DNA from 4 places in the Pseudaminobacter sp. Soil_N_29 genome. Region 4 is predicted to be linked to each of the others. Evidence: predicted binding sites of a transcription regulator. Region 4 holds the regulator's gene; each other region holds the start of a gene.
The links. The regulator PhoB, encoded in region 4, activates phosphate uptake and scavenging genes when phosphate is short. The targets are predictions, from matches to a motif close to TGTCATNNANCTGTCAT.
Positions count from the first base shown of each region.

Region 1: AC3A4H_RS14930 (DUF2794 domain-containing protein) is a predicted target of PhoB. The motif match lies at 1,599-1,615, and genes of this name have one in related genera.
Region 2: AC3A4H_RS00915 (LTA synthase family protein) is a predicted target of PhoB. The motif match lies at 3,707-3,723, and genes of this name have one in related genera.
Region 3: AC3A4H_RS10335 (BtaA family protein) is a predicted target of PhoB. The motif match lies at 3,615-3,631, and genes of this name have one in related genera.

Region 1 is NZ_JBDGLC010000006.1:79,107-86,742, forward strand. It holds gene acnA (aconitate hydratase AcnA) at 1-238, shown strand, start outside; gene AC3A4H_RS14925 (DUF1223 domain-containing protein) at 432-1,199, shown strand; gene AC3A4H_RS14930 (DUF2794 domain-containing protein) at 1,630-2,019, shown strand; gene AC3A4H_RS14935 (N-acetyltransferase family protein) at 2,045-2,614, opposite strand; gene AC3A4H_RS14940 (Bax inhibitor-1/YccA family protein) at 2,721-3,500, opposite strand; gene AC3A4H_RS14945 (ABC transporter permease) at 3,730-6,279, opposite strand; gene AC3A4H_RS14950 (ABC transporter ATP-binding protein) at 6,288-6,989, opposite strand; gene AC3A4H_RS14955 (arylesterase) at 7,052-7,636, shown strand, end outside.
Region 2 is NZ_JBDGLC010000001.1:192,961-200,596, reverse strand. It holds gene AC3A4H_RS00920 (pilus assembly protein TadG-related protein) at 63-1,718, shown strand; gene AC3A4H_RS00915 (LTA synthase family protein) at 1,759-3,624, opposite strand; gene fabD (ACP S-malonyltransferase) at 3,971-4,912, shown strand; gene fabG (3-oxoacyl-[acyl-carrier-protein] reductase) at 4,975-5,712, shown strand; gene AC3A4H_RS00900 (acyl carrier protein) at 5,967-6,203, shown strand; gene fabF (beta-ketoacyl-ACP synthase II) at 6,238-7,500, shown strand; gene mltG (endolytic transglycosylase MltG) at 7,620-7,636, shown strand, end outside.
Region 3 is NZ_JBDGLC010000003.1:360,565-368,200, forward strand. It holds gene AC3A4H_RS10320 (glycoside hydrolase family 25 protein) at 1-45, opposite strand, end outside; gene AC3A4H_RS10325 (serine hydrolase domain-containing protein) at 256-1,644, shown strand; gene AC3A4H_RS10330 (class I SAM-dependent methyltransferase) at 1,653-2,300, opposite strand; gene AC3A4H_RS10335 (BtaA family protein) at 2,313-3,605, opposite strand; gene AC3A4H_RS10340 (hydantoinase B/oxoprolinase family protein) at 4,180-7,636, opposite strand, start outside.
Region 4 is NZ_JBDGLC010000009.1:193,207-200,842, reverse strand. It holds gene pstC (phosphate ABC transporter permease subunit PstC) at 1-132, shown strand, start outside; gene pstA (phosphate ABC transporter permease PstA) at 129-1,448, shown strand; gene pstB (phosphate ABC transporter ATP-binding protein PstB) at 1,466-2,290, shown strand; gene phoU (phosphate signaling complex protein PhoU) at 2,338-3,051, shown strand; gene phoB (phosphate regulon transcriptional regulator PhoB) at 3,071-3,760, shown strand; gene AC3A4H_RS20130 (ROK family protein) at 3,778-5,013, opposite strand; gene xylF (D-xylose ABC transporter substrate-binding protein) at 5,204-6,247, shown strand; gene AC3A4H_RS20120 (sugar ABC transporter permease) at 6,506-7,636, shown strand, end outside.

The DNA.
Region 1 (7,636 bases), on a different contig from region 4:
CTTCGTGTTCGAGGAAGGCACCTCCTGGGCCACCCTCGGCCTCAAGGGCGACGAGACAGTGACGATCGATGGCCTGGAGAACATCCGCCCGCGCCAGAAGATGATCGCCAAGGTCACCTTCGCGGATGGCGCCGTGAAGGAAGTGCCGATCCTGTGCCGCATCGATACGGTCGACGAGCTCGACTACTTCAAGAACGGCGGCATCCTGCAATACGTTCTGCGCGACCTGGCGGCCTGACGCCGGAACGCAACCACAACATCGAAACCGCCGGTGCCAGCACCGGCGGTTTTTCTTTGGGCTGCCGAAAGTGACCGCGGTAATCCCTGACACATGTCACCGCAACGTGACTTCACGTTTGCGCCGCCATCTGGCTATTCTTCCGGCGGAGGAAGGGCAGGCAACCTGCCACACGCTGTCTTTTGGAACGGTCATGACAATTGGTTACGTATTTCGGGTGGCACTTGTGCTGCTGGCGCTGCCCCTGTTGGGCGAGGAGGCCACGGCGGGCGAAAGCGCGCGGCCGCGAGGCGTCATCGAACTGTTCACCAGCCAGGGCTGCGCAACCTGCCCCCCGGCCGACAAGATCTTCGAAAAATTCGCCAACGCCAGCGATCTTGTCGCGATAGCCTATCATGTCGACTATTGGGATTATCTCGGCTGGCGCGACACGCTGAGCAATTCGGAAAGCACCGATCGCCAATATTCCTATATGCGCGCCTTCGGCGCCCGCTCGGTCTACACGCCGCAGGCCGTTATCAATGGGCGCGTGCATGTGAATGGGGGCAAGCGCAGCGAAATCGACGCGGCATTTCGGCAACTGAACAGCTCGGGCGAGGGGCTTAGCGTGGACGTCAGCGTTCGCCACCACGGCGACAGCCTGATAATCAACGCCGGCCCGGCGCAGGGAATCGCCCCCAAGGCCTATGTGATGCTGGTCTTTTTCGCGCCGCCACAGGCGGTGCGCATGAAGGAAGGCGAGAACGAAGGCAGGGTCATCACCTACTGGAACTCCGTGACCAATGTGCAGGCCGCCGGGGTCTGGCGCGGCGAGGCGACCACCTACGAGGTGCCAGCCAGGAACATTCCCGAAAGTGGCGGTTGCGCGGTACTGCTGCAGGCCGTCGGCAAGGACGGAGTGCCTGGCCCTGTTCTCGGCGCCGCATCCTATCGCAAGCTCGAGGCCCAGCCCCGGGGATAGGCCGCTGCAAAAAACCGGCACCCATAAAACGCAGGCGCCGGCTGGAGTTTAGGGGATCGTCGTACCCGGGGTTCAAGGAAGAGAACCGAGGTTGGTTCGATCCGACGCTGGCCCGTGGGCGGGGGGCTTGGGGTTTACAGGCCGGTGCCGGACCGAACCGTCTCAGGCAACGTTGATAAGTTTGTCCGACAATGGGGCGCGAACGCGGGTAAAAAACGGCGGAATTATGGCGCTGAATCACCATTGAAAACACGCTGTACCCGTTCGTGAGCGCCGGCTTCGGCGGGGCAGCATGCCGAAGGCTGCGGCGCCAGGCTTTATCTACCGAAATGCCTGCCGAAGCGGCGCACTTTAGCCGGCTGCGGGCTTGCAATTGCTGCGCGAAAGCGCAACCTTGGTCGTTGCCAAACTGTCATGGGAAGCGCGCCGGATGTCGAAACGCGGAACCGCAGGGGAGGGTGGGGAAGAAATAGGAATATTGATTCCCTTTCCCGAGGCACGGCGCGAAACGCGCGCCCAGAGCGTTTCATTCGAAAGACGCGAGCTCGACCAGATCCTCAGGGTTTACGGCCGCATGGTCGCCGCCAACGAATGGCGCGACTATGCGATCGACCATCTGGACGATCGCGCCGTGTTCTCGGTGTTCCGCCGGACCAGCGAGACGCCCCTGTACCAGATCGTGAAGGACCCGCAGCTTGCGCGCAAGCAAGGGGCGTTCAGCGTGGTCGCCGCCGGCGGTCTCGTCGTCAAGCGCGGGCACGAACTGGCCCGCGTCCTCGGCGTGTTCGACAAGAAGCTCCGGGTAATCCAACAGGCCTGAGCAGGCCGAGCTGCGGGCGGCTGGCTCAGCCCTGCGGCGGCCCCATGCGGGCGGGCAGCGAAGCCGGATCGGGCGAAACGGAAGAACCGCCGTTCAGCGCAAGCTGCATGAACACCGTGTCCAGCCAGCGGCCGTGCTTGTAGCCCGACCCTTCCAGCAGGCCCGAGTGGCGGAAGCCAAGCCTCTCGTGCAGCCGCACCGAGGCACTCTCCGGCGAGCCATCGCCGATGACCGCGACGACTTGGCGGAAGCCCAGTGCTTCCGTCTCGGCCACGAGACGCTCCAGCAGCAGGCTTCCTATCCCCTGTCCCTTCGCCTCGGGGGCGACATAGATCGAATCCTCGACGATGAAACGATAGGCCGGGCGCTGCCGGAACGGTCCGGCATAGGCAAAGCCAAGGATCGCCCCGTCGCGCACCGCCACCAGATAGGGATAGCCGGGATCGCGAAGTGCTGCGAAGCGCAGTTCCATCTCCTCGCGCGACGGCGGCTCCAGCTCGTAGCTGGCCGTGCCGTGCAAGACCGCGTCGGCATAGATTGCGGTGATGGCATCGAGATCGTCTTCCTCTGCCGACCGGATTTCAATACTGCTCATTTTTTAGGCACCATGACATTGATGCCCGATTTTAAGCGGCAAGCCGGCCAAAAGAAAAGGGCGGCCTTTTGGGCCGCCCCGATCTTGTTTTTGAACCAGCCGCCTCTTATTCGCGGTTGCCGAGGAACTGCAGCAGGAAGGTGAACAGGTTGATGAAGTCGAGGTAGAGCCTCAGCGCGCCCATGATGGCCTTGCGGCCGGCGACCAGCACATCGTCGCCCTCGAAATACATCTCCTTGATGCTCTGCGTGTCGTAGGCGGTCAGGCCGGCAAACACCAGCACGCCGATGCCCGAGATGGCGAACTGCAGCGCCGAGGACTGCAGGAACAGGTTGACCAGCATGGCGATGATGAGGCCGAACAGGCCCATCACCATGAAGGTGCCCATGGCGCTCAGGTCGCGGCGTGTCGTGTAGCCCCACAGCGACAGCGCGCCGAATGCGGCGGCGGTGATGAAGAAGGTCTGGACGATGCTCTGCGCCGTGAAGACCAGGAAGATCGACGACAGCGACAGGCCCATCAGGGCCGAAAACACCCAGAACGCCGTCTGCGCGCCCGAAACCGTCATGGTCTGGATGCGCGCGCTCAGGAAGAACACCATGCCGAGCGGCGCCAGCATGACCAGCCACTTCAGCGGCGAGCCATAGAGCGCCACGCCGGCGCTGGTCAGCATCTTGCCGTTGGCCAACGTCGCCACGGCCGTTGCCGGGTCATTCGTCGTTGTCATCATCATCGTAGCCAGGGCGGCTACGCCGGTGATTGCGAGGCCAAGCGCCATAAGGTTGTAGACCTTGAGCATATAGGCGCGCAGGCCCTCGTCGATGACACCGGCGGTGCGGACGCCCGCTGGCGCTGCCCGTGTCTGATAGTTGCGAAGGTCAGCCATTGATTTCCTCTGTTGCTTCTGCCCCGTCCGGTGTCGGGTTCTCACGAGCCCAGGCGCCGCTGGCGGGACTCCAGCATGCCTGCTGGCAAATATGATGATTCTTTTGGGCGAGAACAAGACCCGTTACAGCACGCAATGCAACGTGATTGTCCTGAAAAGCTTTGGAAAATGGTTTCATGAACCATGATTTAATGTGCGCCGGGCCGCAGCACCGCCACTCGTTTCTCGGTTAGAGATTGCGCAGCACCGGGGCGGCCTTGTGGCCAAGCACGTGCCAGGTTCCCAGCAATCCCATCCCGACGGTGACCGCAAGCGCGATCAAAAGCGTGGCCACCGCGACCTCGGGCTGGAAGGAAGAAGGCAGCTTCATGATCCGTGCGACAACAAACCACGCCGCAACGCCGCCCGCCGCGAGCGCGAAAACAGCAGTCGCAAGCCCGATCAGCATATATTCGAGCGAGAAGGCGGCAATCAGCGTACGGCGTGTGGCGCCGAGCGTCTTCAGCACCACCGCGTCGTGGATACGGGCGCGGTTGCCGGCGGCAAGCGCCCCCGCCAGCACCAGCACCGAAGCGATCAGCGCCACGCTGGCGGCGACCCGTATCGCGGTGCCGAGCTGGCCGACGAGATGATTGACCACCTCCAGCGCGTCCTTGACGCGAACGCTGGTGACGGCCGGAAAAGCGCGGGTGACGGCGTTGAGGATGCGTGCCTCCTCGCCGACATCCGTATCCTTGGTGGTCAGCGTCGCCAGCCAGGAATGCGGCGCGCCTGCGAATGTATTGGGCGAGAACACCATCACGAAGTTGATGCCCATCGATTCCCACTTCACCTCGCGGAAGTTGGCGATTTTGGCCGTGACGTTGCGGCCGAGCACATTCACCGTCACCGTATCGCCCAGCTTGAGGCCGAGTTCGCCTGCCTCCTGCGCGGCGAAGGAGACCAGCGGTTCGCCCTGATAGTCCTGCGGCCACCAGGTGCCGGCCGAGAGCGTCGAGTTTTCGGGAAGGTTCTTCGTGTAGCTGAGGCCGCGGTCGCCGCGCAGCACCCAGGCGCCGGCCGGGGGCACCTGCAGCTTCTGCACGTCGACGCCGTTCAACGCCATGACGCGGCCGCGCAGCATGGGCACCCGCACGAGCTTTCCGTCGGGCGCCTCCTTGCCAAGCAGCGCGGCGAAGGCGTCGACCTCGCTTGGCTGGATGTCGACAAAGAAGAAATTGGGTGCCTCCTTCGGCAGGCTGCCCGCGATCTGGCGGCGCAGGTCGCCGTCGATTAGCGCCAGCGTCACCAGCAGCGTCAGGCCGAGCCCGAGCGACAGCACCACTGACGGGGTCAAAGCGCCTGGGCGGTGGATGTTGCCGATTGCCAGGCGAAGTGCTGTCGAGCGCACGCGCGGGCTTCTGCGGGCGATCCACTGCACAGCCATGCCGACGCCGTGCAGCACCACGAAGGCGAACACCATCGCGCCGAGGAAGATCGCGGCGATGCGCCGATCGCCGGAAAACCAGATCGCGAGAGCGGCCAGCAACGCAGCCAGCGACAAGGCCGCCGCAACATAGGGCAGGCGGGGCAGGCCGCCGCTGCCAAAGCCCATCTCGCGAAAAAGCGCCGTTGCCGGCACACCGCGCGCATGCCCAAGCGGGAGCAGCGCAAAGGCCAGCGTCACCAGGAAGCCGAACAAGGCGGCAATCGCCAGCGCGCCGGGATAGAGGCCCCCTTCGGCCGGCACCGGAATGACCGAGGACAGCGCTGCGTTCGCCGCCAGCGGCATCAACGCGCCGATCACCAGGCCGACGACGATGCCGATCGACGCGATCATCAGGATCTGCACCAGATAGACCGCGAAGACGAAGCCGCCGGAGGCTCCGAGGCTCTTGAATGTGGCAATCACGCCGCGCTTGCCATCCAGATAGGCCCGAACGGCATTGGCAACGCCGACGCCCCCGACCACCAGCGCGGTGAGCCCGACCAGCGTGAGGAACTGCGAGAAGCGCTCGATGTTGGTCGAAAGCGCCGGTGCGGCGTTGGTGCGCGTGCGGATGCTCCAGCCGGCCTGCGGAAATTCATCGCCAGCCTGCTGGCGGATGTCGGCAATCCGTGCCTCGCTGCTGCCAGCGGGCAGGCGCAGCTTGTAGGCATATTCGACCAGGCTGCCGGGCTGTACCAGGCCGGATGCCCGCATGCCCTCGATTGAAACCATCAGCCGCGGCGCAAAGCCAAAACCTTCCGAGATCGCGTCCGGCTCGCTGGCGATCTTGGCACGAAGCTGGAAGGTGGCGGTTCCAAGCCTGATGCGGTCGCCGGGTTTCAGGCCCAGGCGCTCGAACAGCAGGTCGGATGCAATGGCGCCGAACGCCCCATCCCTTTCAGCGAAAAGCTCGTCGCGCGGTAGCGCCGGATCGGTCTTCAGCGCACCGAACAGCGGGTAGGCGCCATCCACTGCCTTCACCTCGGCCAGGGACTGGTCCGAGCCGTTCTCAAGCCGCGCCATGGAGCGCATGTTGATGCTTTCCGAAACTGTGCCCAGCCCGCGCAGAAAGCCGGCCTCCTCGGCACTCGCCTCGCGCTGGTTGAGTTGAAAGCGCATGTCGCCGCCCAGAAGCACCTGGCCCTGGTTGGCGACGCCCGCAGTGATCGAGCGCGCCACAGAATTGACGCCGCCTATGGCCGCAACGCCGAGCGTGATGCAGGTGAGGAAGATCAGGAAGCCGGAGAGCCCGCCGCGCATCTCGCGCAGCGAAAACCGGATCGCCAGCCGAAGGGTTTGCGAAAGCGGCATCGGGCGCCTCAAGCCGAAACGACGGCAAGCGACGGCTCGGCGGCCTCGATGCGGCCCGAGCGCATGGCCACCTGCCGGGTGCAGCGCGCTGCGAGCGCGGGATCATGCGTGACAAGCACCAGCGTCATGCCGCGCTCCCTGGCCTTGGCGAACAAGAGGTCGGCAATCTGCCGGCCGGTCGCCTGGTCGAGGTTTCCGGTGGGTTCGTCGGCGATCAGGATGCGCGGCTCGGGCGCCAGTGCGCGCGCAATGGCGACGCGCTGCTGCTCGCCACCCGACAATTCGCCGGGGTAGTGGGTGACACGATCGGACAGCCCAACGGCGGCAAGCTCGCGTTCGGCCACCGCAAAGGCGTCGCGCCGGCCCGCCAGTTCCAGCGGCACGGCGACGTTCTCCAGCGCCGTCATATTGGGGATCAGGTGAAAGGACTGGAAGACGATGCCGACATTGCGGCCGCGAAACGCCGCGACCTGGTCCTCGCTCTTGCCGTTCAGAACCTCGCCGGCAATTCGTACCGTCCCCGAATCGACCCGCTCAAGGCCGGCCAAAACCATCAGCAGCGTCGACTTGCCCGAGCCGGACGGCCCGACGATGCCCGTTGCCTCGCCGGCCGCCACGCTCAGGCTGACACCCTTCAGTACGTGTACCGAGGAGGCGCCGCTGCCCAGCGTCAGCGAAACATCCTTCAAGTCGATGACGGCTTCTGTCACGGCTATCCGATCCTATATGGAGTAGGGCAATGCAGGATTTTTCATCATATGGGTTTTGCGGCATGGCATTCAAACATTTGATTTTCGCGCTCTTTGCCGCATGCCTGGCTCTCTTCCCGGCGCAAGCACCGGCCCGCGCCGAGCCGTTCCAGATCGTCGGCTTCGGCGACAGCCTGATGGTTGGCTACGGCCTCGACCCCGGCGACAGCTTTCCCGAAAAGCTCCAGGCAGCGCTACGCAAGAATGGTCACGATGTGGTGATCGCCAATGCCGGCGTTTCGGGCGACACCTCCAGCGGCGGCCTGTCGCGCCTCGACTGGTCGGTTCCGGACGGCACGCACCTCGTCATCCTCGAGCTCGGCGCCAACGACATGCTGCGCGGCATCTCTCCCGACATCACCGAAAAGAACCTCGACGCCATGCTGCAGCGCCTGAAGGCGCGGAACATTCCGGTGCTGCTTGCCGGCATGCGCGCCGCACCCAATCTCGGCAGCGACTACGCCGCGGCCTTCGATGCGATCTATCCGCGGCTTGCGGAAAAGTACGATGTTCCGCTCTATCCGTTTTTCCTCGACGGCGTGGCGGCCGACCAGACCGCCCTGCTGGAGGACGGAATGCACCCAAATGCCGCCGGCATCGACCGCATG
Region 2 (7,636 bases), on a different contig from region 4:
AACCTCGTCTTCACCTTGTCCGCGCAGGAAAGGCCCGTCTGCTACGCATTCAGGGGGTAACGATGCTCGTCAGTCGCTTCTGGAAATCGAGGAGTGGCAACTTCGCGATGATGTTCGCGATAGCTTTGCCTGCCGTGCTGGCCGGTGTCGGACTGGCGCTGGACATTTCGAGTCTCATGACGGCCAGGTCGAAGCTCCAGAATGCGCTCGACTCGGCGGTTCTGGCGGCGTCGCGGCTGGCCGATGCATCGATTTCGCGAGACGACGCATTTCAGGGTTTTTTCAAGGCCAATATTGCCAACGGTCGAGACCTACTTAGCCCCGTCGCGTATCTCACTGTCGAGCAGGGAACAAACTACATAAAGACCTCAGCCACCGCGCATGCCACCGTCGCGCTGAACCTGGGTTTCGTCTTCGGCCAAAGCGCCCAGGTTGCGGTCGCGTCGAGCGCATATCAATCGACGGCGAAGCTGGAAGTCGCGCTTGTGCTCGACAACACCGGCTCGATGGGCGACAGCAACATGAAGGCCCTGCGCGAGGGGGCGACAAGTCTCATCGATACGCTTCAGGATGCCAAGGACAGGACGCCTATGCGCGAGATCCGTGCGGCGCTGGTGCCCTTTGTCACGGCGGTGAACATCAAGGGCGACGGATTCTTCAAGGAGGAATGGATCGACAGGCGCCGGGAAATACCCGCAACGGAGACCAACACCTTCAATGGTGTAAACTTTACGCCGCTGGCCAACAAGAATCGTATCGGCCACTGGGAACTGTTCAGGTTGCTGAACCCCAAGAATGTCTATTTTGCCGACCCCCCTTCCTCTGCCATTTCCAACCCTCTCGTCGATTGGAAAGGCTGCGTGGAGGCGCGCCCGAGCCCTTACAATCAGGACGATGCCAAGCCCGACGCGAAAGTGCCGGCCACACTGTTTGTGCCCTATTTCGCACCCGATGAGCCAGGTGCACCTCTCAAGGGACAAAATGCTGACAGCACCGTCTTCAACAACAGCTATCTTCTGGATCCCCTCAAGAAGGGAGACAGCACAACAACCCAGGCCACGATCCAGAAATCGACCGATAAGTATGTCGACGTCACAACCAAGGATTCGACCAAAAAGTCTCCGGGCGACTACCTCATTACCGCCACTCCGCCGCTGACTACCGGTCCCAATTACGCCTGCCCGACGCCGATCGCGCCGCTGACGGACAAACTCGACAAGTTGAAGGTCGAGATAGACAAGATGACCTACTGGAACGGCTCGGGAACCAACGTTTCCGAGGGACTGGCGTGGGGATATCGGGTGCTGTCGCCTAATTTTGGCACTGCCGACGCCTTCAAGTCCGACGAGACCACCAAGGTGGTCGTTGTTTTCACTGACGGCGAGAACACGGTCTTCGGCCAGAGCGGAACCATCAACAAATCGGATTACGGCGCCTACGGATACCTAAGCACGGGGCGCCTGGATTCGACTTCGAACCGGAGCAAGGCACTGACAAACGTCAACACCATGACGCAGAGCATGTGCACCAAGCTCAAGGCGCAGGGCGTGCGTGTGTTCACGGTGGTGCTTGGCGCCGACAGCGCATCGAACCGCGAGTTGTACAGCAACTGCGCCACGACGCCTCAGAACTATTATCTCGCCAAGAGTCAGGACCAGCTGAAGGCCGCATTCAGGGATATCGCGTTTGCGATCTCGCAGCTTTACGTCACCAACTGACGCCGCCGCTCGTTTCCGGCCTCTGCAGGACCCGCCAGGCTCAGGTTGAGCCCGGTGCCTCCGAGGCCACTTCCGGGAACAGGTTCTCGGCGGCGTAGCGGCTGCCGAAGATGATGTCGTACTGCAGCAGCCGGAAATCCCGGATTTCCGGCGCGATGGACTTGGCGCGCAACCATTCGGGCGTCGCATCGCCATCGACGCTTACCAGCATGTTGCGGTCGATCACGCCGAACTGCTTTCGTATCTCGCCCAGAAAGCCGGTGTAGAAGGGGTGGCCGATACCGGCTGTCTCCAGCACGTGCAGCGGCAGGAAGGCCGGGCTGATCGAGCCAAGGTCTTTCGTCGGGCCGGTGCGGTTGGACCACACCACCAGCGGCGTCTCGTGCTGGACGCTCATTTCTTCTAAAGGTGCCAGGCGCTTGGCGACATTGCCTTGCATGAAGCCGGTCTCGACATAGACCGGCCCGAGCGGCGGCAGATGGTCGCCGAACATGGCAATGATGGTGTGGCGGTCGCGCTTCCCTGCCCATTCGAGCAGCCGGGCCAGAGCCCTATCGCCGTCGGCAGTGCCTTCGGTAAAGCTCAGAATGCTGTCCAAGCTTTTCTTGCTCACGTTACCGGAGACCGTATGGCTTGGGTCCGAGTAGCGACCGGCCGCATAGGGGCCGTGGTTCTGCAACGTCACGGAGAAGAAGAAGAACGGCTTTTCGGCGGCATCCGCGTGGCGGATCATTTCCTCGATCAGTGCAGCGTCGGAAGCCAGAGGTCCGCGGCTCTCGAGCGCCGGCAGGTTTTCCTGGGACATGAAATGCTCGAAGCCGAAGGCCTGGTAGACCGGGGCGCGGTTCCAGAACCAGCCGGCGAATGGATGGAAGGCGCGGGTATCATAGCCTTCGGAGCGCAGGAAGCTGGCGAGCGAGGGAATGGGACGGCGCACATATTGCTGGTAGGGGATGCTGCCATAGGGCAGGAAGGCGTTCGAAAAGCCGGTCAGCGCCTCGAATTCGACATTGGCGGTCATGCCGCCGAATTCGGGCGAAAAGACATGGCCGGATTGCAGCGCCCGCGTGGTGGCAATCGGGTCGGGGCTGATGGCGATGCCGGGCAGCCGGGTCGGGTCCCAGAAGGACTCGTTCATGACGATGATGATGTCCGCCGGTTCGCTCGGCAGGACAGTCGCCGCGGCTACCGGGCTGGCGATTGCCTCGATGGTCTGCGCCGAATAGCCCGCCGGCGCGGATACCTTCGCCATCGGCAGGTTGAGCGCGAAGGCGATGGCAAAGCCGTTGCTGTTGTAGTTCTCCTTCTGGTCCCACATCATGGGGATGATCTGCAGCCGGTCACGCGCCCAGGAAAAGGTCGCATAGTCCATGATCGAGCCGAAGAAGATCAACGCGGGAAGTGCCACCCCCAGTCGCGCGGCGCGGCCATGGAATGAAAGCACCGGCGCCCGGCGGTGCCAGTACTTCCAGCAGGCCACCAGCACCGCGGCGCCAGCAAGGCAGCCGGCGGCAAGCCCCACCGCCATCAGCGGCCGGTCCCGCGCCAGCAAAGGCATCAGTTCCATGATCTGACGGGCATAGAGAAAGTCGGTCGGATAAAGCGGGTCGCCGAGATAGAAGGACTTTTGGTGCGCGAGGAAGGCGAGCAACAGGGCCAGCGGCGCAACCAGCAGCAAGGCATGATGTGCGCGGCCGAGCAGGGCGTCGAGAAAGATGAGCAGCAGCGCGAAGAGCCCGACCGTCGTCCAACTGGGTCGGAACGGCTGGCGGAAGAAGTCGAGCGTCTGCGAGAACGAACCCCGCACGATCAGCTCGACACAGAACACCAGCAAGGCCGAGATCAGAAGCGTCAGCAGCAGCGTGCCGGCAAAGCGAATCGCGCCGGCCTTGTGCCCGCGCAGCATGCGCTTCTCGTCATAGTCCGAGGCAGACCGTGCCGCTGCAAACTGGTTTGCCAACTCCAAAACCTCACCCGATGCAAGAATGTGTCATCTCACTGTCATCTAATTGTCACAAAAGCTAGACAGCCGTCGGGATCTGGCGAGTTCAAATCTCCATTACAGCGCAGTGACCCAAGCGTGTGCGTCGCGCCTGCTTCGCTCGTGCCGGGTAGGCGATGGCCACGACGAGCAGCGGTTTTCGTCCTCTCGCGATGCGCATTTGCTCGGGCAGATACTGCGCGCGGCCTTGACTTTCCGGCCTTCCTTGCGCCACACGGCCATCGAGTGAAACAATTTCCGGGAGCCTGTTATGGCCGTCGCATTCACCTTTCCGGGGCAGGGCAGCCAGGCCGTGGGCATGGGCAAGGACCTTGCGGATGCCTTCCCCGAGGCCCGCGCGGTGTTCGAGGAAGTCGACGAGGCGCTGGGCCAGAAGCTCTCGCAGATCATGTGGGAAGGCCCGGAGGAAACCCTGACCTTGACCGCCAACGCCCAGCCGGCGCTGATGGCGGTGTCGCTTGCGGCGCTGCGCGCCATGGAAGCACGCGGTTTCTCGCTGAAGGACAAGGTCGCCTATGTCGCCGGCCATTCGCTGGGCGAATATTCGGCGCTTGCGGCAGCCGGCATGTTCTCCATCGCAGATACGGCGCGGCTGCTGCGCATTCGCGGCAACGCCATGCAGGCGGCGGTTCCGGTGGGCGAGGGCGCTATGGCCGCCATCATCGGGCTGGAGCAGGCTGAGGTGGAGGCCGCCTGCGCTGAAGCCGCGCAGGGCTCCGTCTGCCAGATCGCAAATGACAATGGCGGTGGTCAGTTGGTGATTTCCGGTGCCAAGGCGGCCGTCGAGCTCGCCGCAAAGCTCTGCACCGAAAAGGGCGCCAAGCGCGCGCTGATGCTGTCGGTGTCGGCACCCTTCCACTCCGCCCTGATGGGCCCGGCGGCCGAGGCCATGCGCGAGGCGCTGGCGGGCGTCGCCAAGCAGGCGCCGGTGGTTCCCGTGGTGGCCAATGTCTTCGTCCAGCCGCTGAGCGACCCGGACGAGATCGTCGCCCGCCTTGTCGAGCAGGTCACCGGCCGCGTGCGCTGGCGCGAGACGGTGGAATGGTTCGGCGCCAATGGCGTGAAGACGCTATATGAAGTGGGCTCCGGCAAGGTGCTCTCGGGTCTTGCCCGGCGCATCGACAAGGAAATCGCCACCAGCGCGATCAATACGCCAGCCGACGTCGAAGCAGCGGTTGCGGCGCTGGCCTGAGAAAGAAACTCGACCTCTCCCTTACCAAGGGAGTGCTTTACCATTTGGAAGCGGAGTCAAAAATGTTCGATCTGACCGGCCGCAAGGCACTCGTTACCGGAGCCACCGGCGGCATTGGCGAGGCGATTGCCCGTGCGCTGCACGCGCAGGGCGCGACCGTCGGCCTGCACGGCACCCGCGCCGAGAAGCTCGAGGCGCTCGCAACCGAACTGGGCGAGCGCGTAAAAGTGTTTCCGGCCAATCTGTCGGACCGCGACGAGGTGAAGGCGCTCGGCCAGAAGGTCGAAGCCGAACTCGAAGGCGTCGACATCCTGGTCAACAATGCCGGCATTACCAAGGACGGCCTATTCGTGCGCATGTCCGACGCCGACTGGGATGCGGTGCTGGAGGTCAACCTGACGGCGGTGTTCCGCCTGACGCGCGAGTTGACCCATCCCATGATGCGCCGCCGCAATGGCCGCATCATCAACATCAGCTCGGTCGTGGGCGTCACCGGCAACCCCGGCCAGGCCAATTACTGCGCCTCCAAGGCTGGCCTGATCGGCTTTTCCAAGTCGCTGGCCCAGGAGATCGCCACCCGCAACGTGACCGTCAACTGCGTCGCCCCCGGCTTCATCGAATCAGCAATGACCGACAAGCTGAATGACAAGCAGAGGGAGGCCATCATGGGTGCCATCCCCGCCAAACGCATGGGCACCGGCGCGGAAGTTGCTTCGGCTGTCGTCTATCTGGCTTCCGATGAAGCGGCCTACGTGACCGGCCAGACCATTCACGTCAATGGCGGTATGGCGATGATCTAAGGGAGTGGCGACGGGGTCTTGGAAAAAGCAACGCAAGGCGCAATTTCTGTACACAGGCCCCGCGAACCGCACGAAAAGGGCGTTTTCGCATTGGACGTTGCCCAGTTTTCGTGTAATGCCGCCAGGAACGTACGGCGGCAAGGGCTCGCGCCCTGCCGCCGTAGCCACGTTCCCTAGGGGGAATATCTTTCAACTTGATTACCGGCATGCGTGCCGTTAACGAAGACAGACAAATTTAAGACGAGGATGCCCAAATGAGTGACACCGCAGAGCGCGTCAAGAAGATCGTTGTCGAACATCTCGGCGTCGAAGCCGACAAGGTAACCGAAGGCGCCAGCTTCATCGATGATCTGGGCGCCGACAGCCTGGACACGGTCGAACTCGTCATGGCTTTCGAAGAAGAGTTCGGCGTTGAGATTCCGGACGACGCGGCCGAGACGATCCTGACCGTCGGCGACGCCGTCAAGTACATCGACAAGGCCTCGGCCTGACGCCATAATAGCCCAGCATTCCGAGAATACCGCTATGAGGCGTGTCGTCGTCACCGGCATGGGTCTGCTTTCGCCATTTGGCGTTGGCGTTGAACATGGCTGGAGAGAGCTTCTGAGCGGTCGGAGTGCCGCCCGCCGGATCACCCATTTTGAAGTCGAGGATCTTGCCTGCAAGATCGCGAACGTGATCCCGCGGGGCGATGGCAGCGGCAACACCTTCAATCCCGAGGCCGTACTCGAGCCGAAGGAACTGCGCAAGATCGGCGACTTCATCCTGTACGGGATCGCGGCCGCCGACGAGGCGCTGAAGGATTCGGGCTGGCAACCCAAGACGCCGGAAGAGCAGTATGCCACCGGCGTGATGATCGGCTCGGGCATTGGCGGCATCGAGGGGATCGCGGAAAACGCGCTCACCCTGCATGACCGTGGCCCGCGTCGCATCAGCCCGTTCTTTATTCCGGGCAACATCATCAATCTGGTTTCCGGGCAGGTTTCGATACGGCACGGGCTCAAGGGCCCGAACCACGCCGTGGTCACCGCCTGTTCGACCGGCGCGCACGCCATCGGCGACGCCGCCCGGCTGATCATGTTCGGCGATGCCGACGTGATGCTCGCCGGCGGTGCGGAGGCTCCGGTCACGCGTCTTTCGCTGGCTGGCTTTGCTGCCTGCAAGGCGCTTTCCACCGACCGCAACGACACGCCGGAAAAGGCTTCCCGCCCGTATGATCGCGACCGTGACGGCTTCGTCATGGGCGAGGGCGCTGGCGTTGTGGTTCTGGAAGAGTTGGAGCACGCCAAGGCGCGCGGCGCCAGGATCTATGCCGAAGTCGTCGGCTATGGCCTCACCGGCGATGCTTATCACATCACCGCGCCGTCCGAGGACGGCGAGGGCGCCTTCCGCTGCATGACGGCCGCGTTGAAGCGCGCAAACCTTCAGCCCGCCGACATCGACTACATCAACGCGCATGGCACCTCGACCATGGCCGACACGATCGAGCTTGGCGCGGTCGAGCGGCTTGTGGGCAACGCGGCCTCCGAGGTGTCGATGTCATCGACCAAGTCGTCCATCGGCCACCTGCTGGGTGCTGCCGGAGCGGCAGAGGCGATCTTCTCGATCTTGGCCATTCGCGACAACATTGCGCCGGCGACGATCAACCTGGACAACCCCGAGCGGGAAACGGCGATCGACCTCGTGCCCAACAAGCCTCGCGAGCGCCAGATCGACGTTGCCCTGTCGAATTCCTTCGGCTTTGGCGGCACCAACGCCTCGTTGGTTTTCCAGCGTTATAACGGCTGAGCGACGCCGAAAGGCGCGCTTCGCAGCGAATTTTGCCATATTCGCCCTTAGGGTCAGGTTTCCCCTGACCCCGGTGTTTTCGTGGGGATTTTTACGCAAAGAGCAGATATAGAGGCGCCATGAGTACGACACCTCC
Region 3 (7,636 bases), on a different contig from region 4:
TGCGCCGAGCGCGCCAAGCAGGATGAGGGCCGCAAGACGGCGCATCGCTTCTCCTTCGGGCCCGTCGGGCAAATGTGCCCGCGGCCTGGCAATTGATGATTTGGCTTGCCGGGTGCGCGCGCATGCGCGTGGCCGGCCTTGTGCCGTTTTCGCGCAACATGGTTGATTATTGGTTGATGGCGCTCGACAGGCTGGGCGATTTGCGTGACGAATGGCGGCCGGCTAGGGTCGGCAACTGCGTGGGAGGGCAGGAGAATGCGTGGGGTCGCAAGATTTCTGAAATGGCTGCTCGGACTTGTCGTTTTGGCGGTGGTGGCGCTTGCCGTCTGGCTTGCCGTGGCCCCGCCGGCGCTGATCCGCGTGGCCGCGGGCTACACAGCCAAGATCGTCTGTTCGAACGTCTTCGTCGCCGGGCGCGACCCTGAAGAGGTGCTGCGGGTCGACGTGCAGGCGCCCGGCCACCCGATCCTCAGGTTGATTTCGGTGGACGTCGACAACGAGAGCGGCACCGTCTCGGCCGCCTTGTTCGGCTGGTTCGGCGAGGGGCGCGCTGTCGCGCGCGACAATGGCGGCTGCGCCACCGTGCCCGATGGCAATGTGCAGACGGCCAAGGCGTTTTCGCTCGTGCCGCCCTCGCAAGGCACCAAGCCGGACGAATTGTGGCCGGTGGGCGAGCGTGTGGAACCGTCGCAGAACCCGATCGTCGCCACCATACTGGACGACGAGGGCGCGACCGGTCCCGGTATGCGCGCCGTGGTGGTGGTCAAGAACGGCCGCATCGTCGGCGAGCGCTATGGCACCGGCTTTTCGCAAAACACGCCGCTGCTCGGCTGGTCGATGACCAAGACAGTCAACGCCGCGCTCATCGGCACGCTGGTGCAGGCCGGCAGGATGTCCATGGATGCAACCGGCCTGTTCGAGGGGTGGAAGGGCGACGCGCGCGACAAGATCAGCCTGGCCGACCTGATGGCGATGTCCTCGGGGCTCGAGTTCAATGAGGATTACGGCGATGTCACCGACGTGACGCGCATGCTCTATCTGGAGCCCGACATGGCCGGCTTTGCCGAGGCCAAGCCGCTGGCCGGGGAGGTGGGCAAGGTCTGGAGCTATTCCAGCGGCACTTCCGTGGTGCTGTCGCGCCTTTGGCAGCAGGCCGTGGGCGACAAGGCGCAGGCGCTGGCATGGCCGCGCAAGACGCTGTTCGATCCGCTGGGCATGCCCAGCGCCATCCTTGAAACCGATGCGCGCGGCACCTTCGTCGGCTCATCCTATCTCTACGCCACCGCGCATGATTGGGCGCGCTTCGGCCAGTTCCTGGTCGACGATGGCGTCTGGAATGGCGTGCCGCTGTTGCCCGCAGGCTTCGTGTCGTGGATGCGCGAGCCTGCTCCCGCCTCCGGCGGAAGATACGGCCGCGGCCAGGTCTGGCTGCAGGGCCCAGATGGCGGGGACGACGCCGGTGACGAGCCCGAAGCGGGCATCGACCTCCCGGCCGACACCTTCTGGCTGCTTGGACATGACGGCCAGTCCATGGCCATCATTCCTTCGCAGAAGCTGGTGGTGTTGCGCCTCGGCCTGACCCCGTCCAGGCTCGGCTACCGGCCGCAGGCCATGGTGGCGGCGCTGTCCAAGGCGCTGGAGTAGGGGGCGGCCTACGCCCCCACCACCGCCTTCACCGCATAGCCGCGATAGAGCGTCTCAAAGAACACGCTCGAGGCGCGTTTTCCCGCCTCCGCTTCCAGTTCCTTGCGCAGGGTCGCCCGTGGCTCGACATGGAATTTTGCCAGCCACGCCCGCAGCATCGCCCGAAACCAGCGCGGCAGCCGTTCCTGCTGGCCGAAATCGACCACATGCAGCGAGCCCTCGGGCTTCAGCACGGCCAGCGCCGCGCTAACGGTCTTTTCCCAGCCGGGGATCATCGACAGCGAGTAGGAAACAAAGACCCGGTCGAATTTTTCGATGCCGAACAGCGTTTCGGCATCGAAATCCGTGGCGTCGCCACGCGCCAGCGTCACGCGCCCGGAAATGCCCTCGCGATCGATCGCGGCCTTCGCCGTTTCAAGCATCTCGGCGGAAATATCCAGGCCATAGAAGCGCGCATCCGGATAGCGCCGGGCCGCCAGCACGATGTTGCGCCCCGTTCCGCAGCCCAGCTCCAGCACAGTGCCGCCGGCCGGCACGTCGAGCCCGTCGATCATGCGGTCGCGGCCGAGCAGGTAATATTTGCGCGTCAGGTCGTAGATGTGGCGCTGGTGCCGGTAGATGCGGTCCATCAGGCCGGAGTGGTCCGTCGCGCTCATCGCCAAAACCTCTCAGTTCTTCACATAGAGGTGGAAGCCGCCATAGATTGCCGAGCGATCGCGGGTCGCGAACTCGCGCGACTGCTCCGCCTCGTAGCGCCACTGGTCGAGCAAGGCCTGCGAGAGGCGGCCGGGCAGCAGGCTCGGCTCGGCGGCAGTGCGGAAGATCACGCGCGCGCCGGTCGCGGCGGTGCGGCTGATCTCGGTCCACAGCGCGTTCAGTTGCTCGTCACTCATCCAGTCCTGCGCGTCGAGCAGCACGAAGCGATCGACCGAGCCGGCAGCCTTGCTCGCCAGAAGCTCGGTGAAATTGGCGTGGTGCACGCTCACGCGGTCGAGATTTTGGCGGATCGTGGCGTAGTTCTCCGCTTCCAGATAGGCGGGGAGCGCCGCCTCGCCGGGCGCTGGATAGCGGCGCGCCAGCGCCTGCCAGGCGAAGTAGTTGTCCTTGAGTGCAAAATGGCAGGTCAGCTTTTCCAGCCGCGCCGAAAGCACGCTCGCCATGGTGCCGTCGCCGGAGGTGATCAGCTTGTCATATTGCGCCGGCGGGATGCCGAGGCCGAACAGGGACGACTTGCGCGAGGTCGCCCAGCGCACCAGCCGGCGGCGGAAGATCGGCTTCAGCCGTTCCTCGAAGAAGCGGCGCTGCTCGGCGACAGTCTTGGCCGACATCATCTCGGATACGTCCACGCCATAGAGGCGCGCGGTGCGGTGGCCGGCAGCAATGAACAGGCCGAGCAGACCCTTGCGATAGAAATTGTCATCGAAGGCGGCGATGCGGCGCTTTCCGCGCCAGTTGCGCTTTTCCCAATAGGCGCGGCTGGTCCTGTCGAGATGTGGCGCCACGAACTGATCGTAGGCGGCGGAATTGTGCCGGTTGCCGGGGCTGCCGAAGAAGCGGAACAGGTCGGCCTGCGAGGGCAGGTGCGCCACCGCCGCCAGCTTCATGCGGTTCAGCGCGATGTGGGCGGTGTTGAGGTCGACGGCATCGATATGCGCCGGTGAGCGGGTGAGATAGGCCAGCACGTTGCAGCCGCCCGAGGCGATGGTGACGACGCGATGGCCTTCGCCCAGCGCCATGGCCTCCATGTCGACGTCCGGGTCTTCCCAGATCTGCGGATAGACGAGCCCGGAAAACAGCAGGGTGAACAGGCGCTCCGAAATCCCTTCCTTCGACAGCGGGCGGTTGCGATGCACCGCCTTACCAAGGCGCTTGTTGCGGGCGAAACCGATTTCCGAGGACAGGTCGGTCATGGCAAGGCGATTCCCCGTTTGCTTTGCTGCAAGCGGGTAACGCAGGGGCATGACATGCCGGTGACAGTTGGGTGGCGGAGCGCTTGGAGCAGGCCCGGCGTTGCCGATTGGATGCCGGCGCGGCCGCCCCACCTCGTCATCCTCGGGCCGGAGCACGAGCGACAGCGAAGTGCGGAGGTTCCGGGGACCCATGCCGGTCGGCCGAAGCTGCCGCAGCGGTGGAGATCGCTGCACTCCCTCCGCCGGGCTGACACTTGAAAAAGTGCGGATCAAAGCCGGGCTGACTTCTCGGGACAGTTTGCTGACACGAAACCTGCCTCGGACTGCCGATTGCGAGTCCGAGGCCTGGGTCCCCGGAACCTCCGCACTTCGCTGCGCTCGTGCTCCGGCCCGAGGACGACGGGGTTGAAAGGCTCCGGCAAACCCTCAACGCCTTCTCCAGCAACCTTGAACGAGTCGGGACCAAGGTACCCGGCAAACCCTCAATGCGGCGCGTTCGCGCCGGCCGCCCCACCTCGTCATCCTCGGGCCGAAGCACGAGCGAAGCGACGTGCGGAGGTTCCGGGGACCCATGCTGGTCGGCCAAGACTGCCGCAGCGGTGCAGAAAGGGGGAGGGAAAGGCCCTCAGGCCCCTCCAAACCCTCCCGCGGTCGGCGTGGTCACGATCACCGCCTCGCCGGGCTCCAATACGGTCTGGTCGCAGGCTTTCAGCGTTTCGATGGTGCCGTCGTTGCGGCGCACCTTGGTCGAGCCGACCTCGCCGTCGCCGCCGCCGTTCACGCCGCGCGGCGGATGCGAACGATGCGACGACAGGATCGCGCATTCCATCTTCTCCAAGAAGCGGATGGTGCGGCGCGTGCCGTCGCCTGCATGCCATTTTCCCCCGCCGCCCGAGCCTTCGCGGATATGAAAATCCTCCAGCAGGACCGGGAAGCGCAGTTCGAGGATTTCCGGGTCGGTCAGACGCGAGTTGGTCATATGCGTGTGCACGCCCGACGTGCCGTTGAAGCCGCGGCCGCTGTTCATCTGGCCGGCCGGCGAACCGGAGCAGATCGTCTCGTAATATTGGTACTGCTTGTTGCCGAAGGTCAGGTTGTTCATCGTGCCTTGCGCGTTGGCCAGCGCGCCCATGGCGCCGAACAGGGCGTTGGTGACATGCTGCGAGGTTTCGACATTGCCGGCCACCACGGCGGCCGGATAGCTCGGCCGCAGCATGCAGCCCTCCGGAATGATGATGTTGATCGGCCGCAGGCAGCCGGCATTCATCGGGATCTGGTCCTCGACCATGACGCGGAAGGCATAGAGCACGGCCGCGCGCGCCACGGGTTCGGGCGCGTTGAAATTGTTCTTCATCACCGGCGAGGTGCCGGTGAAGTCCACCGTCGCCTCGCGCTTGTCGCGGTCGACGGTGATCTTCACCTTGATGACCTGGCCGGTGTCGGTCGGGTATTCGTACTCGGCGGTGTCGGGCAGGCGCTCCAGCACGCGGCGCACGCTTTCGGCGGCGTTGTCCTGCACATGGCCCATATAGGCGTCGACCACGTCGAGCCCGAAATGCGCCACCATCTTGCGCAGCTCGGCCACACCCTTCTCGTTGGCGGCGATCTGCGCCTTCAGGTCGGCGATGTTCTGGTGCGGGTTGCGGGCCGGGTAGGGGTGGTCGGTCAGGAGTTGCAGCAGCTCCGCCTCGCTGAAATGGCCGCGTTCGACGATGCGGAAGTTGTCGAACAGCACGCCTTCCTCATCGACCGTCGTGGCCAGCGGCGTCATCGAGCCGGGGGCTGTGCCGCCGACATCGGCGTGGTGGCCGCGCGAGGCGACCCAGAAGAGGATTTGTCTTGCCTGCCCTCCGCTATGGCTCCGGGCGTTCGTCGCTTCAATCGACAAATCGTTGTCGATTGATCGGCCTTCGGCCGATCGCTCCTCACCGTCGAACACCGGCGTCACCACGGTGATGTCGGGCAGGTGCGTGCCGCCATTATAAGGAGCGTTCAGCGCAAAGACGTCGCCCGGATGGATGTCGCCTTCGTTGAGGCGGATGATCGTCTCCACCGAGCGGTCCATGGAGCCCAGGTGCACCGGCATGTGCGGAGCGTTGGCGACGAGCGCGCCGGTGCGGTCGAAGACGGCGCAGGAGAAGTCCAGCCGCTCCTTGATGTTGACCGAGTAGGCGGTGTTCTGCAGCGTCACGCCCATCTGCTCGGCGATCGACATGAACAGGTTGTTGAAGACCTCGAGCATGACCGGGTCGGCCTCGGTGCCAAGCGCTGCCTTGCGGCGCTTCTTCTCAGTGCGGCGCATCAGCACGTGGTCCTTGGCCGTGATCTCGGCCCGCCAGCCCGGCTCCACGACAATGGTCTGGTGGCTCTCGATGATCAGCGCCGGCCCGTCGACGTGATCGCCGGGGGCCATGGCCTCGCGGCGGAACACGCCGGCGTCGTGCCAGGTACCCTCTCCATAGAGCCTGCGCGTTTCGCCCGGCTTGGGCGCGCAGTCGGCGAGCGGCTGGTCGCGCTCGTCGCGGCCGCGCCCGCTGGTGTCGGTGCCCTCGACGCCCACGGCTTCGACGATCATCGGCTTGTTGTCGTAGATGAAGCCGAACTGGGCCTTGTGCGCGGCCTCGAAGTCGGCGATCGCCTGCGAAACCGAGCCCGCTTCGAAGTTGACCGGGAGCGCGGTGTCGGTGCCGTCATAGCGCACCTGCAGCACCGGGCGGCAAGCGACATCGGCTTCGGCGATTCCCTGGCTGGCCAGCTCGGCCAAAACATCCTTACGCAGTGTTGCGATCAGTTCGTTGACCGCGTCGAGCGAGGCATCCGCCAATGGCTTCAGAAGCGCCTGCTGGCGCGAGGCGAAGACTGACGAGAGCCCGATGCCATAGGCCGAGAGCAGGCCGGAGAAGGGGTGGATCAGCACCGCCTCCATGCCGAGCGCGTCGGCCACCAGGCAGGCGTGCTGCCCACCCGCGCCGCCGAAGCAGTTGAGCAGATATTCGGTGACGTCATAGCCACGCTGGACGGAGATTTTCTTGATGGCGTTGGCCATGTTCTCCACGGCGATGGTGACAAAACCTTCTGCCACCGCTTCCGGGCTGCGGCCATCGCCGATCTCGGCAGCCAGCGCCTCGAATTTTTTGCGCACAATCTCAGTGTCGAGCGGCTGGTCCTGGTTGGGGCCGAAGATCGCCGGGAAGAAGTCGGGCTGCAGCTTGCCGAGCATGACATTGGCGTCGGTGACGGCCAGCGGCCCGCCGCGGCGATAGCAGGCGGGGCCGGGATTGGCGCCGGCCGAATCCGGCCCGGCGCGGAAGCGGCCGGCCTCGAAGTGCAGGATGGAGCCGCCGCCGGCGGCGACCGTGTGGATGCGCATCATGGGTGCGCGCACGCGCACGCCCGCCACTTCGGTATCGAAGGCGCGCTCATATTCGCCGTCATAGTGGGCGACGTCGGTGGAGGTGCCGCCCATGTCGAAGCCGATGACCTTGTCGAAGCCGGCGAGCTTCGCCGTCTCGACCATGCCGACCACGCCGCCTGCCGGGCCGGACAAAAGCGCGTCCTTGCCCTGGAACATATCGGCGGCGGTAAGACCGCCCGATGACATCATGAACATCAGGCGGGGGGAATTGGCCTCTGCCGACTTGTCCATGCCCAGTTCGCCAGCCACCTGGTTCACATAACGCGACAGGATAGGCGACAGATAGGCGTCGACCACCGTGGTGTCGCCGCGTCCGACCAACTTGACCAGCGGCGAGACCTCATGGCTGACCGAGACCTGGCCAAAGCCGAGGTCGCGGCAGAGCCTGGCTACGGCCTGTTCGTGCGCGGGGAACTTCCAGGCATGCATGAAGACGATTGCGACGGCATCGATGCCATCCCGCTTCGCCTGTTCGATTTCGGATTGCACGGAGGCAAGGTCGAGCAGCTTTTCCACGCAGCCGTCGGCGCGCACGCGTTCATCGACCTCGACGACGCGCTCGTAGAGTTGTTCGGGGAGAATAATCTCCTTGGCGAAGATGTCCGGCCGCGCCTGGTAGGCGATGCGCAGGGCATCGCGAAAACCCTTTGTGATGAGCAGCAGCACC
Region 4 (7,636 bases):
GGCGACCTTGAGTTCAACTCGCCGCAGACGCTGGTGGCCTTTGTGCTCGGCATCACGCTGTTTGCCCTGACGCTGGTGATGAACATCTTCGCGCTCTACATCGTGCGCAAGTACCGGGAACAGTACGAATGACCGACATTCCCTTGAACGGCATTACCAGCGGCACCGTTGCGCGCCCGCGCCGCGACATCGGCCTGAAGCGCCGCTACGCCGCCGAGCGTCGTTTCCGCATCTATGGGATGCTGGCGATTTCCATCGGCCTGGTGTTCCTGGCGGTGATGCTGACCTCCGTGGTCTCCAAGGGCTACACCGCCTTCTGGCAGACGACGGTGACGCTGCCGATCACCTTCAACGAGAAGGTCATCGACCCCGAAGGCAAGCGCGCGACCGACCCGAACGTGCTCATCACGGCCAACTATCCCAAGCTGGCCGAAAGCGCGCTTGTGGCGAAGCTGGGCATCGACCCGCACGACAAGGCTGCCATTCGCAAGCTCAAGGGTTTCCTTTCGGACGGCGTGCGGGCGCAGTTGCGCGCGGTGGTTATGGACGACCCGTCGGTCATCGGCACGACGCGCAATGTCGACATCCTCGTTGCCGCCAACATCGATTCCGCCTTCAAGGGCCAGATCGACCTTTCGGTGGACGAAAGCCGGCGCAAGGTTTCCGACCAGCAGGTGGCATGGATGAATCAGCTTGCCGCCGACGGTTCGCTGGCCGAGCATTTCAACAAGGGCCTGTTCACCTTCGGCGCCTCCAGCCGGCCGGAAACCTCGGGCATGGGCGTGGCGATCATCGGCTCGTTCTACATGATGGTGATCGTGCTGTTGCTGGCGCTGCCCATCGGCGTGGCGGCCTCGATCTATCTCGAGGAATTCGCCAAGAAGAGCCGCCTGACCGACCTGATCGAGGTCAACATCAACAACCTGGCCGCGGTGCCGTCGATCGTCTTCGGCCTGCTCGGCCTGTCGGTGTTCATCAACTTCCTCGGCCTGCCGCGTTCGGCCGCCCTGGTCGGCGGCCTGGTGCTGACGCTGATGACGCTGCCAACCATCATCATCGCGACCCGTGCCGCCCTCGCCGCCGTGCCGCCCTCGATCCGCTCGGCCGCCCTTGGCCTCGGCGCCTCCAAGATGCAGATGGTGTTCCAGCACATATTGCCGCTGGCAACCCCGGGCATCCTCACCGGCACCATCATCGGCCTGGCGCGCGCGCTGGGCGAGACGGCGCCGCTGCTGCTGATCGGTATGGTCGCCTTCGTGGCCGACTATCCGGCGACGCCGCTGGAACCGGCGACCGCATTGCCGGTGCAGATCTACATGTGGGCCAACGAGGCCGAGCGCGCCTTCGTGGAGCGCATGTCGGGCGCCATCATCATCCTGCTCGTGTTCCTGATGGCCATGAACATCACGGCCATCGTGCTGCGACGGCGTTTCGAGCGGCGCTGGTAGGCGAAGGATGCTTTAGTATGAACATCATGACGGAAGTGGCACTCGAGAACGCGGTGAACGACAAGATGAACGGTACGCCCAAGGAAATCATCAAGATGCGCGGCCGCAAGGTGTGCGTGTTCTATGGCGACAAGCAGGCGTTGTTCGACGTCGACCTCGACGTGCGCGAAAACCAGGTGACGGCGCTGATCGGGCCTTCGGGCTGCGGCAAGTCGACCTTCCTGCGCTGCCTCAATCGCATGAACGATACCATCGACAGCGCCCGCGTGACCGGCCAGATCACGCTGGACGAACAGGACATCTACGACAAGAGCATCGACGTGGTGGAGCTGCGCGCCCGCGTGGGCATGGTGTTCCAGAAGCCGAACCCGTTTCCGAAGTCGATTTACGAGAACGTTGCCTATGGCCCGCGCATCCACGGCCTCGCCCGCAAGAAGGCCGACCTGGATGCCATCGTCGAGACCAGCCTGAAGAAGGCCGGCCTGTTCAACGAGGTGAAGGACCGTCTCAACGAGCCGGGCACCGGGCTTTCCGGCGGCCAGCAGCAGCGCCTGTGCATCGCCCGCGCCATTGCCGTTTCGCCCGAGGTGATCCTGATGGACGAGCCGTGCTCGGCGCTCGATCCGATCGCCACCGCGCGCGTGGAGGAACTGATCGACGAGCTGCGCCAGAACTACACCATCGTCATCGTCACCCACTCCATGCAGCAGGCGGCGCGCGTATCGCAGCGCACGGCCATGTTCCATCTGGGCCAGCTGGTCGAGGAGGGCGACACCGACAAGATGTTCACCAACCCCGACGACAAGCGCACGCAGGACTACATTACCGGCCGGTTTGGCTGACCCGCGGTTGATCCGCACGCCGGACAAAGGATTGCATAGACATGATCATGGGCAAACACACCGTCACGTCCTTTGACGAGGAACTGGGGCACATCGACCGGCTGCTGCGGGACATGGGCGATCTGGCCGGCGCCATGGTCTGTGGCGCCATCCGGGCGCTGGTCAATTCCGACAATGCGCTTGCCCAGCGGGTGATTTCCGACGACGCGGTGATGGACGCGCGCCAGCGCGAGCTGGACGACCGCGCCATCACGCTGATCGCCAAGCGGCAGCCCATGGCGCAGGACCTGCGCGCCGTGGTGGGCGCGATCCGCATGGCCGGCGACCTGGAGCGCATCGGCGACCTTGCCAAGAACATCGCCAAGCGCGTCGGCGCCGTGGGCGAGAGCGCCACGCCCCGCAGCCTCGCCCATTCCATCGAGACGATGTCGGACATGGTACTGGAGCAGATCAACGGCGTGGTCGACAGATATGTGACGCGCCAGCCCGAAGGCCTGAAGGCGCTGCGCGCGGCGGACGAGAACATCGACGTGAAGTACACCTCAGTGTTCCGCGAGCTGCTGACCTACATGATGGAGGATCCGCGCAACATCACCGCCTGCACGCATCTTCTGTTCTGCGCCAAGAACCTGGAACGCATCGGCGACCATGTCACCAACATCGCCGAGAACGCCTACTATGTGATGACCGGCCAGCAGCTGCCGCCCAACCGGCCGAAGTTCGACGAGACCTCGCTTTCGGCGCCGGAATCGACGACCTGAGCGGGAGACCGGAAAAGTGATGATCGCCCCAAAAATCATGGTGGTGGAGGACGAGGAGCCGCTGGGCGTCCTGCTCCGCTACAATCTGGAATCGGAAGGCTACCAGGTCGAGGTCGTGCCGCGCGGCGACGAGGCGGAAATCCGCTTGCAGGAGAACGTGCCCGACCTTCTGGTGCTGGACTGGATGCTTCCGGCGGTCTCCGGCATCGAACTGTGCCGCCGCCTGAGGATGCGCCCCGAGACCGAGCGCCTGCCCATCATCATGCTGACGGCGCGCGGCGAGGAGAGCGACCGCGTGCGGGGCCTTTCCACCGGCGCCGACGACTATCTGGTCAAGCCGTTCTCGACGCCGGAGTTCATGGCGCGGGTGAAGGCGCTGCTGCGCCGTGCCAAGCCCGAGGTTCTGTCCAGCGTGCTGAAGGTGGGCGACATCATGCTCGACCGCGAGGCGCACCGCGTCTATCGCGGCAAGAGCGAGATCAAGCTCGGGCCCACGGAATTCCGCCTGCTGGAATTCATGATGCGCCACCCCGGCCGCGTCTTCTCGCGCGGGCAGCTGCTCGACAATGTCTGGGGCGAGACGATCTATATCGACGAGCGCACGGTGGACGTGCATGTGGGCCGGCTGCGCAAGGCGATCAATCCCGGCAACCTGCCGGACGTGATCCGCACCATCCGAGGCTCGGGCTACGCCATCCGGGAGGATTGAGCCCGGCTGGCCGCGGCTCAGGCCGCCCCCGCGGCGCTTATCAGGGCAGGGCCGGGCGCGAAGATCTCCCGGTCGACGAAGGTGAGGGCGTTCATTGTGCAGCCTTCGCGGATCAGCGGCCGTTCGTTCGGCAAGGTGTCGAAGGAGATCGCCTTGTTGTGCTGGCCGCCCGCGGTCTTGTCGATAGCTGAGCGCAGCGCCGGCTCGATGAGGTCGAAGGCGGTCGCGCCGATGCCGACCAGCGCGACGGGCGCGGGGTCGATCAGCGCAAACAGGCTGCCGAGGCCGAAGCCGATGGCTTCGCCGGCGATGCGGAAGGCTTCGCGCTCCGGTCCATCGGCTGCCCGCGCCCTGTCGGCCATGGCGCGTATCTCCTCGTCCGAAATGTCGGCCAGCGGCGCCTGGTCCTCGCTTTCCCCGCGCGCATTGCGCCAGATGGCGTAGTTGCCGGCATAGGCTTCCACGCAGCCGCGACGGCCGCAGCGGCACAGCGCGCCATCGGGCCGGTGGATCATGTGGCCGAACTCGCAGCCCGACGATTGCGTGCCGGTGAAGAGTTCCCCCTTCAACACCATTCCCATGCCGATGCCGTGCGAGAGCAGGATGGCGATGAAGTCGTTGCGGTAGCGCTCTGGCTTTCGCCAGCGCAGCGCCACCGCGATCATGTTGCAGTCGTTCTCCACGGTGGCGGGGATGCCGGTGGCGGCTTCGAGCCGGTCGGCGAATTCGAGATCCGCGTGCGGGGTGATGGGCGACCACAGCATCATGCGCGATCCGGCATCGGTGATGCCCTGCACGGCCATGCCGATGCGCAGCACGCGATGGCCGGCGGCCCGGCGGGCCTCGACCTGCCGGCGCACCATGGCGACGCAGTCGCCGAGCAGCGCTTCGCGCCCGGTGGCCAGCGTCTCCAGCCGGCGCTCTTCCGATGCGACCACCTGCCCGGCGTAATCGACCACGGCGACCGACAGGAAATTGAGCGACAGCACCACGGTGATGACTTCGGCGGCTTCCGGGGCGAGGCCGAGCGCTACCTGCGGGCGGCCGCGCTTCGAGCTTGCGGCTTCAGCCGCCTTTTCGGCGAGGATGCCTTCGGCGATGAGGTCGGCGGAAATGGCCGAGATGGTGGAATGGCTGAGGCCCGTGGTCCCCGCGATCTCGGTGCGGGACGGCTGGCCCGCGCGCCGCACGGCCGCGATGACCATGGCGCGGTTGCGCTTGCGCAGATCGTCGTGACGGATCGCCACCGGCATTTCGGCATTTCCTCCCGGAGCCTTGTTGCGCTGCGCAGATTCCAGTTCGCGTGCGCCGCGTCAACCTTCGGCGGGATGTTGACAGAACTTCAGGGTTACGACACTATTTTTTCGAGGTTCGAAATAATAGCCTCGACAAGGGCCCCAGGCCATCGTCATCGCGCCCTGGAGGGGGCGCAGGGAGGAAATCATGAAGATGTTTGCAACCGCCTTGCTGGCGGGTGTCGCGCTGTCGGTGTCGCTGGCAGGCGTGGCGCAGGCGAAGGACAAGATCATCGGCGTTTCCTGGTCGAACTTCCAGGAGGAGCGCTGGAAGACCGACGAAGCGGCGATCAAGGCCGCCCTCGAAGCTTCGGGCGACAAATACATTTCCGCCGACGCCCAGTCCTCGGCGGCCAAGCAGCTGACCGACGTGGAAAGCCTGATCTCGCAGGGCGCCAACGCGTTGATCATCCTGGCGCAGGACGCCAGCGCCATCGGGCCGGCGGTCGAGAAGGCCGTGGCCGAGGGCATTCCGGTGGTGGGCTACGACCGCCTGATCGAGAACAAGGATGCCTTCTACCTGACCTTCGACAACAAGGAAGTCGGCCGCCTGCAGGCCAAGGCCGTCTATGCCGTGAAGCCCGAAGGCAACTACGTCTTCATCAAGGGCAACGGCGCCGACCCGAACGCCGACTTCCTCTTCGCCGGCCAGATGGAAGTGCTGAAGGAGGCCATCGACGCCGGCAAGATCAAGAATGTCGGCGAGGCCTATACCGACGGCTGGCTGCCGGCCAACGCCCAGAAGAACATGGAGCAGTTTCTGACCGCCAACGACAACAAGGTTGACGCGGTGGTGGCCTCCAACGATGGCACCGCCGGTGGCGCGGTGGCGGCGCTCGAGGCACAGGGCCTGGCCGGCTCGGTGCCGGTTTCGGGCCAGGACGGCGACCATGCCGCGCTCAACCGCATCGCGCTCGGCACGCAGACCGTGTCGGTGTGGAAGGATTCGCGTGAGCTGGGCAAGGCCGCGGCCGAGATCGCGGCGCAGCTCGCCGACGGCAAGAAGATGGATGAGATCCCGAACGCGACCAAGTGGTCGGATGGCCCCAACAAGGTCGAGATGACCTCGGTCTTCCTCAAGCCGATGCCGATCACCAAGGACAACCTCAACGTCGTCATCGACGCCGGCTGGGTTTCCAAGGACGTGGTCTGCCAGGGCGTGAAGGCGGGGTCGGTCGCAGCCTGCGACTAGGCCGGACGCTTGCCACAAGGCTCGTTCGGTTCCGCACGGGGCGGGCAAGACGCGGCCGCCTGCCGCTGTCCGGCTCGTTGGACGCCGCGGTTTGAGGAGAAACCGCGGCGTTTCATTCGCCGCCGCATGCCCGGTCAGGCGCGCGGCATTCAGTTCGTACAAAGTGCCTCTCCGGAAAATCGATTCCGTGTTTCCAAGGGCGTGCGCTAGGATGATGTCCTGAGACCGGCGCAAGACCGGACCGGGCGGGAGGGTGTCATGACCGAAGTGACAACGCAGGAACCCGCGGCGCAGGACACCGCCGGGCACGGGCTTGCGGACCGGGCGCGAGCCTCGGAGGCCGGGGCCATCGGGCGTTTCCTGCAGGCGACGGAACTCGACACGCGCATGCTGGGCATGGTCGGCGCGCTGCTGCTGATCTGGATCGGCTTCCACATACTGTCGAACGGCCTGTTCCTGACCCCGCGCAACCTTTGGAACCTTTCGGTGCAGTCCTCGTCGGTCGCTGTCATGGCGACGGGCATGGTGCTGGTCATAGTCACGCGAAACATCGACCTCTCGGTCGGCTCGATCCTGGGCGTATGCGGCATGATCATGGGGGTGACCCAGGCGATCGTCCTGCCGCGCTTCGCCGGCTATTCGCTCGGCGATCCGTCGATCTGGATCATCGCGCTGGCGGCCGGCCTGACTGTCGGCCTCGCCATCGGGGCGCTGCACGGCTTCATCATCGCCTATCTGGGGGTGCCCGCCTTCATCGTCACGCTGGGCGGGCTGCTGGTATGGCGCGGCGCGGCCTGGTGGGTGACCAGCGGCCAGACGGTGGCGCCGATGGACGCCACCTTCCGCCTGATGGGCGGCGGGCCGGAAGGCGCGATTGGCGCGACCTGGAGTTGGGTCGTCGGCCTCGTCGCCTGCGCGGCGGTGATCCTGATGCTGGTCTCGGGCCGCAACCAGCGCAAGCGCTTCCGCTTTCCGCTGCGCCCGGTCTGGGCCGAAATGTTTCTGGGCGTTGTCGCCTGCCTCGTCATCCTGCTGGCCGTCTGGGTGGCCAATTCCTACCCGTGGCCGAGCGGCACGGTGAGGAAATATGCCGAGGCCAACAACATCGCCATTCCCGATGGCGGGCTGTTCATCGCCCATGGCATCGCCATTCCGGTGCTGATCGCGATCGCGGCCGGCATCATCATGACCTTCATCGCCACCCGCACCCGCTTCGGCCGCTATGTCTTCGCCATCGGCGGCAACCCGGAGGCGGCGGAACTGGCCGGCATCAACACCCGCTGGGTGACGATGAAGATCTTCATGCTCATGGGCTTCCTGGCGGCCATCGGCGCGGCGATCTCCACGGCGCGGCTGAACGCGGCCACAAATGCGCAGGGCACGCTGGAC